DNA from 2 places in the Streptomyces sp. SID5643 genome. Region 1 is predicted to be linked to the other one. Evidence: riboswitches for the same ligand, from Rfam matches in the RefSeq annotation. Region 1 holds a riboswitch; the other holds the start of a gene.

Region 1 (4,477 bases):
CGCTCGCGCAGGGCCGCCCAGCGCTCCGGCCAGGTCAGCTCCACGTCGTAGTGGTCGGGGTGCAGCACGCCCCTGGCCGTACGGGTCTTCTCCCAGGCGGGAAGCGGCCCGTTGCGCTCGGCGAGGTCGGCGGAGGCCTCGTACGCCGCGAGCATGATCCGCTCGGCGATACGGGTGGAGAGGGCCTTGGCCTCCGGCGAGTCGAAGGGCAGCCGCAGCTTGAAGAAGACGTCCTGGAGGCCCATGGCCCCGAGGCCGACGGGACGCCAGCGGGCGTTGGAGCGGCCGGCCTGCTCGGTCGGGTAGAAGTTGATGTCCACGACCCGGTCGAGGAACGTCACGGCCGTGCGGACGGTCTCGTCCAGCCGTTCCCAGTCGAGATCACCGGTCGATGTGTCGACAAAGGAACCCAGGTTGACCGAGCCGAGGTTGCAGACCGCGGTCTCCCCGTCGCTGGTGACCTCCAGGATCTCCGTGCAGAGGTTGGAGGAGTGGACGACGTGGCCGGGCTCGGCGGTCTGGTTGGCGGTGCGGTTGGCGGCGTCCTTGAAGGTCATCCATCCGTTGCCGGTCTGCGCGAGGGTGCGCATCATGCGGCCGTACAGCTCACGGGCGGGCAGGGTCTTCTTCGCGAGGCCCTTCGCCTCGGCCGCCCGGTACGCGGCGTCGAACTCCTCGCCCCACAGGTCGACCAGCTCGGGCACGTCCGCGGGGGAGAACAGCGACCACTGCGCGTCGGTGTTCACGCGGCGCATGAACTCGTCCGGCACCCAGTGCGCCAGGTTCAGATTGTGCGTGCGGCGGGCGTCCTCGCCGGTGTTGTCGCGCAGCTCCAGGAACTCCTCGATGTCGGAGTGCCAGGTCTCCAGGTAGACCGCGGCGGCGCCCTTGCGGCGGCCGCCCTGGTTCACGGCGGCGACCGAGGCGTCGAGGGTCTTCAGGAACGGGACGATGCCGTTGGAGTGGCCGTTGGTGCCGCGGATCAGGGAACCGCGGGCGCGAATGCGGGAGTACGCGAGCCCGATGCCGCCGGCGTGCTTCGACAGCCGGGCCACCTGGTGGTACCGGTCGTAGATGGAGTCCAGCTCGTCCTTCGGGGAGTCGAGGAGGTAGCAGGACGACATCTGCGGGTGCCGGGTGCCCGAGTTGAAGAGGGTGGGGGAGGAGGGGAGGTAGTCGAGGCGGCTCATGAGTCCGTAGAGCGCGGCGACTTCGTCGACGGAGCGGCGGGTGTCGTCCTCGGCGAGACCGGCGGCGACCCGCAGCATGAAGTGCTGGGGCGTCTCGACGACCTTGCGGGTGAGCGGGTGACGCAGCAGATAGCGGCTGTGCAGGGTGCGCAGGCCGAAGTAGCCGAAGCGGTCGTCGGCGCCGGTGTCGACGAGCGCGTCGAGCCGGGCCGCGTGCAGCCGGACGAACTCGGCGGTGCGGTCGGCGATGAGGCCCTCGCGGTGGCCCACCGCCACGGACTCGGTGAAGGACGTGACGCCCTGCGAGGCGGCCTCCTCGCGGATGCCGATGGTCAGCAGCCGGGCGGCCAGCCGGGAGTAAGCGGGGTCCTCGGAGATCAGACCGGCCGCGGCCTCCGTCGCCAGCTCCCGCAACTCGCTCTCGTCCGCCTGTGCGGACCGGCCGCGCAACGCCGCGGCGGCGACCCGGCCGGGCTCGGCGTCGGGAAGGTCGGCGGTCAGCTCGGTCAGGGTCCGCAACAGCGCGGCACCGGGGGCGTCGTGCTCTTCTTCGCTGGCTGAGACCGGTTCGGCTGGCGCGATGGTCACGTGGGGCTCTCCCTCGCTCGGCACGGGGGCCTCGTCGAGGGCAGGGGGCAGTACGCGAGCGCAGGCGGCGTCGCGTCCACCGGCCCATTCCACGAGGCCCGGACGTCGGGGCACCACGGCCGGGTGGCCGGGTGCGCTGTCGGCAGGTCCTCGGACTGACGCTTGTGCACGAAACATGCACAAGTACACCGTTGCGGGACAGTTCCGGATTCGCACCGGATTCCCCTGCGGCGGCAGCGAGCATGAGCATACATCTTGTGTCGGGTTCCGGTGGCACCCCCAGATGTTGTGTCGCGGTGGTGTCAGAGCGTCAGCTTTACGTGACAGCGGGCCGCCGTGACGCTTGGTCACGGCGGCCCGCTGCGGGGTGTTCGTGGAGGGCCCGGGGGCCCTGGGATCAGTGTGCGGATCCGGCGGTCGCAGGCGGGAGTTCCACCTGGACTCCGGGGTCGCCCGCGTCCGCCGTGTAGTCCTCCGGCTTGGTCTCGTCGATGCCGTCGGGGGCCTTCAGGGCCCTCAGGACGAAGGTCAGGACCACCGTCACCACCACGTTCAGGACGAACGCCGTGAGGCCGATGTAGCCGATCTCCCCGATACCCGGGATCTCCTTCGCGGAGCCGCCGAAGTGCTTCTGGGTCGGGGAGGCCACGCCGTACGCGGCGACCGTGCCGTAGACCATGCCGACCGCCCAGCCCGCGAGCAGGGCCCAGCGGTGGAACCAGCGGGTGAACAGGCCGCCGACCAGGGCCGGGAAGGTCTGCAGGATCCAGATGCCGCCCAGCAGCTGGAAGTTGATGGCGACCGTCTTGTCCATGGTGAGGACGAAGGCCAGGGCACCCACCTTCACCAGCAGCGACACCAGCTTGGAGACCTTGGTCTCCTGCGCGGGGGTGGCGTCCGGCTTGATGAAGTCCTTGTAGATGTTGCGCGTGAAGAGGTTCGCGGCCGCGATGGACATGATGGCCGCGGGCACCAGCGCGCCGATGCCGATCGCCGCGAACGCCACGCCCGCGAACCAGTCCGGGAACATCGTCTCGAACAGCTGAGGGATCGCCAGCTGCCCGTTCTGCACCTTGATGCCGGCCGCGATCGCCATGAACCCGAGCAGCGCCAGCAGGCCCAGCATCAGCGAGTACAGCGGCAGGATCGTGGTGTTGCGCCGGATCACCTCACGGCTCTTCGAGGACAGCGTCGCCGTGATCGAGTGCGGGTACATGAAGAGGGCCAGCGCGGAGCCCAACGCCAGCGTGGCGTACGTCCACTGGCCCGGCTCCGCCGGTGTCAGCGCACCGCGCGGCGCGCCCGTCGCCGGGTTGGTCTGGCTGTACGCCTCACTGGCCTTGGCGAAGATGTCGTCGAAGCCGCCCAGCTTGATCGGGATGTAGATGATCGCCACCGCGATGACGATGTAGATCAGCGTGTCCTTCACGAACGCGATGAGCGCGGGGGCCCGCAGACCCGACGAGTACGTGTACGCCGCCAGCACGCCGAACGCGATCAGCAGCGGCAGGTCCTTGATGAACCAGTTGGTGTTCTCTCCGCCGCCGACGCCCATCACGTCCAGCACGGCCTGGATGCCGACCAGTTGGAGCGCGATGTACGGCATCGTCGCGAGGATGCCGGTGAGGGCCACGGCCAGCGACAGGCCCTTGGAGCCGAAGCGGCCGCGCACGAAGTCGGAGGTCGTGACGTAGCCGTGCTTGTGGGACACCGACCACAGGCGGGGGAGGAAGGTGAAGATCAGCGGGTACACCAGGATCGTGTACGGCACCGCGAAGAAGCCGGCCGCGCCCGCCGCGTAGATCGCCGCCGGCACGGCGACGAAGGTGTACGCCGTGTACAGGTCGCCGCCGAGCAGGAACCAGGTGATCCAGGTGCCGAACGAGCGGCCGCCCAGGCCCCATTCGTCGAGGCTGTGCTCGTTCTCGGCCTTGCGCCAGCGCGCGGCCAGGAAGCCCATGACCGTGACGGCCAGGAAGAAGAAGATGAAGACGCCGAGCGCGACGCCGTTCACGCCGTCCTTCACTGCGACGCACCGCCCTTCGCGGCCGAGCGGGCGCGCTGGTCACGCTGCCAGAGCTTGTAGGCGATCATCGTCAGGACGGTGGAGATGAGCACCCACGCCATCTGGTACCAGTAGAAGAACGGGATCCCGATGAAGACCGGGTCGGTCTTCGCGTAGGAGCCGACCCACAGCATGGCCACGAACGGCGCTATGAGGCAGACGGCGATGACGACGCGCACGGGCGTCACCACCGGCCCTCTGCTGACTTCCGGTGCTTGCGACATCAGGCGGCTCCGTCCCCTTGGTGATCACCTGTAGTGCGCAGGCAATCTAGGTCAGGGTGCGGCGACAGCGGAACCCCTCGTCCGCAATGCGGTACCCAACCGAAACCCGGCCTCAGCAGCGCCGTAAGCGCTGGGTGCCGCCGCTAGTCGACGGGCCGCTTCAGGCGGGCCACGAACTTGTAGCGGTCCCCCCGGTAGACCGACCGCACCCACTCCACCGGCTGGCCCTCCCGGTCGAGGGAGTGGCGGGAGAGCATCAGCATCGGCAGGCCGACGTCCGTGCCGAGCAGGCCGGCCTCGCGCGGGGTGGCCAGGGACGTCTCGATGGTCTCCTCGGCCTCCGCGAGGTGGACGTCGTAGACCTCGGCCAACGCCGTGTAGAGGGACGTGTACTTCACCAGCGAACGCCG
Region 2 (4,477 bases), on a different contig from region 1:
GGCGGTGCCTCGGCGAGCAGGGCCAGCCAGCCGATGCCGTAGTCGTGCCGCGCGATCCGGACCCGCTCGGGCGGGAGCGAGGCCCGGCTCACCCCGCGCGCCCCGTCACAGCCGGCGACGAAGTCGCAGTGCACGACCTCGGGTTCGCCCGTCTCGGGGCAGGTGTACGACACCCAGGGCCGGTCGCTGTCGAGGTCGTGGATCCGCACGTCACGGACCCCGAAGCGGATGGGCCCGCCCCGGACGTCGGCATATTCGCGTACCAGGTCCGTCACCAGCAACGGCTGCGGATAGACGAAGTGATGACTGCCCGTCAGCTCGCCGTAGGGGAACCGGTACCGCTCGCCGTCGAAGCGGAACTCGCACGCGGTGTGCAGTTCCGCACGGTCCAGCAGGTTGCGGGCGAGGCCCCGCTTCTCCAGCCCGCGCACGGCCCATTCCTCGATGACCCCGGCACGGGGCCGGTGTTCGATGAAGTCGCGGGTCTCCGTCTCCAGCACCAGGCAGTCCACGGACGCGGCCCGCAGGATGTTGCCGACGGTCAGACCGGCGGGACCGGCGCCCACGACAACGACCGGGAAGCGTTGCCGGGCGCCGGATTCGGCGGACGGAAGGGGGCGCGTCATGCGCACATTATGGAGGCGGCCTCAGTGGACGGGCACTGCCTCGACCGCCACCTCCTCGATGCTCCGCTCGATCTCCCCGGCCCCGGAGGCAGGGGAGCGTCGGGCAAGCCCTTGCGGGTGGGAACGCTTCAGGATTCCTGTACCCGGTGAGGAGACAACCGCGGGATCTCGATCGCCGGGCAGCGGTCCATCACCATCTCCAGGCCCGCCGCACGGGTCCGGTCGTACGCCGCCTCGTCGACGACACCCAGCTGGAACCAGACGGCCTTCGCGCCCTTGGCGACCGCCTCGTCCGCGACGGCACCGGCGAGGTCGCTGTTCACGAACACGTCGACGACGTCCACCTCGAAGGGGATGTCGGCCAGGCTCGCGTACCCCTGCTCCCCGTGCACCGTCTCCGCCTTCGGATGCACCGGCACGACGCGCTTGCCGAAGCGCTGGAGCACGGCGGCCACCCCGTACGCCGCCCGCTGCCGGTTCGACGACAGGCCCACCACGGCCCAGGTGTCGCCGAGCTCGGTGAGGATCCTGCGGACCGTTGCCTCGTCGCCGTACACGGCGGCCTCCTCGTCAGTCGTGGACGCACTGCTCTGAGGGCAACGATGCACGACGCGCGGTGATTCCCGGGCGCCCCCGTGATAGCTTGCCGAGGCCAGTCGAACCCATGTACGTGGGTCAGGGAATCCGGTGCGAATCCGGAACTGACGCGCAGCGGTGAGGGGGACGGGCGGGGCCTCGGCCACTGGACTCCCACGCGGACGTCCGGGAAGGCGCTCCGACCCGGGTGAACCCGAGTCCGAAGACCTGCTGGCGGCCCCCGCGGCCACGTGCGGCGGGGGAGCACCGTACGACCGGGCTCCGCGCATGGGCCCTCGACGCCTGAGGACTGGTTCTTCGTGCCCCTCGCCCGACCCGCCCGTGCCGCCGCGCTGCTCGCGGCCGGCTCCCTGCTCCTGACCGGCTGCGGTGGTGCCGCGTCCACCGACGGCAAGGCCGCCGTCACCCTCACCAACTGCGGGCACGACGTCCGGGTGGCGGCCCCGCCGCGGCACGCCGTCTCCCTCAACCAGGGAACCACCGAGATCCTGCTCTCCCTCGGCCTGGCCGACCGTCTCGCGGGCACGGCCACCTGGACCGACCCCGTGATGAAGGGGCTGGAGAAGTCCGAGGCCGAGGTGCCGCGCATCGCCGACAACAACCCGTCCTTCGAACGCGTCCTGGACACCGAACCCGACTTCGTCGCCGCGTCCTTCGTCTCCACCCTCGGCAAGGGCGGCGTCGCCACCCGGGAGCAGTTCGAGAAGCTCGGCGTCCCCACCTACGTCTCCCCGTCCGACTGCGCCGGCAAGGACAACTCGGGCGGCGGCGACGGCGCCCGCGACAAGGCCCTGGGCATCGACACCGTCTACGGCGAGGTACGCGACCTCGCGACGGTGTTCGGGGTGGAGAAGCGCGGCGACACGCTCGTGGCTTCCCTCCGGCAGCGCCTGAAGAAGGCCACGGCGGGCACCGACGCCTCCGACGTCACCCTCCTCTACTGGTTCGCGAACTCCGAGTCGCCCTACATGGCGGGCTGTTGCGGAGCACCCGGCATCATCACCAGGGCCCTCGGCGCGAAGAACGTCTTCGACGACACGCACGAGGAGTGGCCGCAGATCAACTGGGAGACGGTCGCCGACCGCGACCCCGACGTCCTCGTCATCGGCGATCTGACCCGCAAGTCCCAGACCGCCGAGTCGGCCGCGAAGAAGATCGCCTTCCTGGAGTCCAACCCCGTCACCAGGACCATGGACGCCGTCCGCCACAAGCGGTACGTGCTGCTCAGCGGGCAGGCCATGAACCCGACCATCCGCACCGTCGAGGGCGTGGAGCAGGTGGCCGCGGGGCTGCGCCGGTTCGGGCTCGTGAAGTGACCGCCGGGAGTGCAACGGGCGCCACGGCCCGGCCCCGGCGGCGGACCGGGCTCGCCCTCGGGGCGGCCGGGGCGGTCGCTCTCGTCGCCTCCCTCGCCGTGGCCATCACCATCGGTCCCGCCGACATCCGGGTCGCCGACGTGTGGTCGGTCGTGGCCGCCCGGCTCGGCCTCGGCAGTTCGGAGCTGGCACCGATCCGGGACGGGATCGTCTGGCAGCTGCGGCTGCCCCGCACCCTGCTCGCGGCCGTGTGCGGAGCCGGACTCGCCGTCTGCGGGGCGGTGATGCAGTCGCTGCTGCGCAACCCGCTCGCCGACCCCTTCGTGCTCGGTGTGTCCTCGGGAGCTTCCACCGGAGCGGTCCTCGTGGTCGTGCTCGGCGCCGGCGGCGGCGCCCTGTCGGTGTCCGCCGGCGCCTTCCTCGGCGCCCTGCTGTCGTTCGCGCTGGTGCTGCTGCTCAGCCACACCCTCGGCGGCACCACCGACCGGGTCGTCCTCGCGGGCGTCGCCGCCATGCAGCTCTTCTCGGCGCTCACCTCGTTCGTCGTGATGACCTCAGCCGACGCCGAGACGACCCGTGGCGTGCTGTTCTGGCTCCTCGGCTCGCTCGGCGGCGCCGGCTGGACCGACGTGTGGCTGTGCCTGGCCGTGCTGGCCGTGGCGCTGGTGGTGTGCCTGTCCTACGCCCGTACGCTCGACGCCTTCGCCTTCGGGCAGGACGCGGCGGCCGCGCTCGGGGTGTCCGTCGCCCGCACCCGCCTGGTGCTGCTGTGCGTCACGGCCCTGCTCACGGCCGCGCTCGTCAGCTCGGCGGGCGCGATCGGCTTCGTGGGACTGGTCCTGCCGCACGCCGCCCGGGCCCTGACCGGCCCGGGGCACGCGCGGCTGCTGCCGGTCACCGCCCTCGCCGGAGCGGTGTTCCTCGTGTGGGTGGACACCGCCGCCCGGACGGTCCTCGAACCGCAGGAGGTTCCGGTGGGGGTCGTGACGTCGCTGATCGGCGTGCCGGCGTTCGTGGCGGTGCTGTACCGGACGCGGAGGGCACGGTGAGCGGCCCGGGTGCACCGGCGCGGGCGGGGCTGCGAGCCGACCGGGTCAGCCGCCGCGCCGACGGGCATCTGATCCTGGACGGCGTCGCCCTCGCGCCCGAGACCGGCTCCACGGTCGGCGTCCTCGGCCCCAACGGCTCCGGCAAGTCCACCCTGCTGCGGCTGCTGGCCGGGCTGCTCACACCGACCTGCGGAGTCGTCACTCTCGACGGCACACCGCTCGGCGATCTGCCCCGCCGCACGGTCGCACGCCGCCTCGCCGTCGTCGAGCAGCAGTCGGACACCCAGGTCGAGCTGACGGTCGAGGACGTCGTGCGGCTCGGCCGCGTCCCGCACCGCCGCGCCTGGACACCCGCCACCGACGACGACGAGCGAGCGGTGCGCGCCGCCCTCGAACGCACGGGCCTCGACGAGCGTTCCGGCCGGCTCTGGCACACCCTCTCCGGCGGCGAACGCCAGCGGGTGCAGATCGCCCGCGCGCTCGCCCAGGAGCCCCGCGAGCTTCTCCTCGACGAGCCCACCAACCACCTCGACATCCACCACCAGCTCGACCTGCTCACCCTGGTCGCGGGCCTGCCGGTCACCACCGTCGTCGCCCTGCACGACCTCAACCTCGCGGCGACGTACTGCGATCGGGTCGTCGTGCTGTGCGCGGGGCGGGTCGTGGCGGGAGGCGCCCCGGGCGATGTCCTCACGGCGGAACTCATCGCGGAGGTGTACCGGGTGCGGGCCGCCGTCAGCCGCGAAGGGCCCGAGGGGCGGCCTCATGTGCGGTTCCTGGGCACGCTGGCCTGAGAGATGGCGAGGCCGGGCCCGCCACGGGTCGGGCCGTGGCGCCACGGCGGCCGGAAAACGCCGAGCCTGCCTGCGTGGGGCCGTCGGCCCGCCTA

The links. Region 1 has a riboswitch for cobalamin ahead of GTY56_RS12785 (ribonucleoside-diphosphate reductase subunit alpha). Riboswitches for the same ligand answer to the same signal wherever they lie in the genome.
Region 2: linked by a shared signal. The riboswitch ahead of GTY56_RS01280 (ABC transporter substrate-binding protein) and the one ahead of GTY56_RS12785 (ribonucleoside-diphosphate reductase subunit alpha) in region 1 are both predicted to bind cobalamin.

Annotation. Positions count from the first base shown of each region.
Region 1 is NZ_WWIC01000101.1:38,512-42,988, forward strand. Features, by position in the region: gene GTY56_RS12785 (ribonucleoside-diphosphate reductase subunit alpha) at 1-1,778, opposite strand, end outside; cobalamin riboswitch at 1,903-2,038, opposite strand; gene mctP (monocarboxylate uptake permease MctP) at 2,176-3,804, opposite strand; gene GTY56_RS12795 (DUF3311 domain-containing protein) at 3,801-4,067, opposite strand; gene GTY56_RS12800 (GntR family transcriptional regulator) at 4,211-4,477, opposite strand, start outside.
Region 2 is NZ_WWIC01000013.1:5,887-10,363, forward strand. Features, by position in the region: gene GTY56_RS01270 (4-hydroxybenzoate 3-monooxygenase) at 1-626, opposite strand, end outside; gene GTY56_RS01275 (CoA-binding protein) at 755-1,183, opposite strand; cobalamin riboswitch at 1,263-1,452, shown strand; gene GTY56_RS01280 (ABC transporter substrate-binding protein) at 1,523-2,539, shown strand; gene GTY56_RS01285 (iron chelate uptake ABC transporter family permease subunit) at 2,536-3,588, shown strand; gene GTY56_RS01290 (ATP-binding cassette domain-containing protein) at 3,585-4,382, shown strand.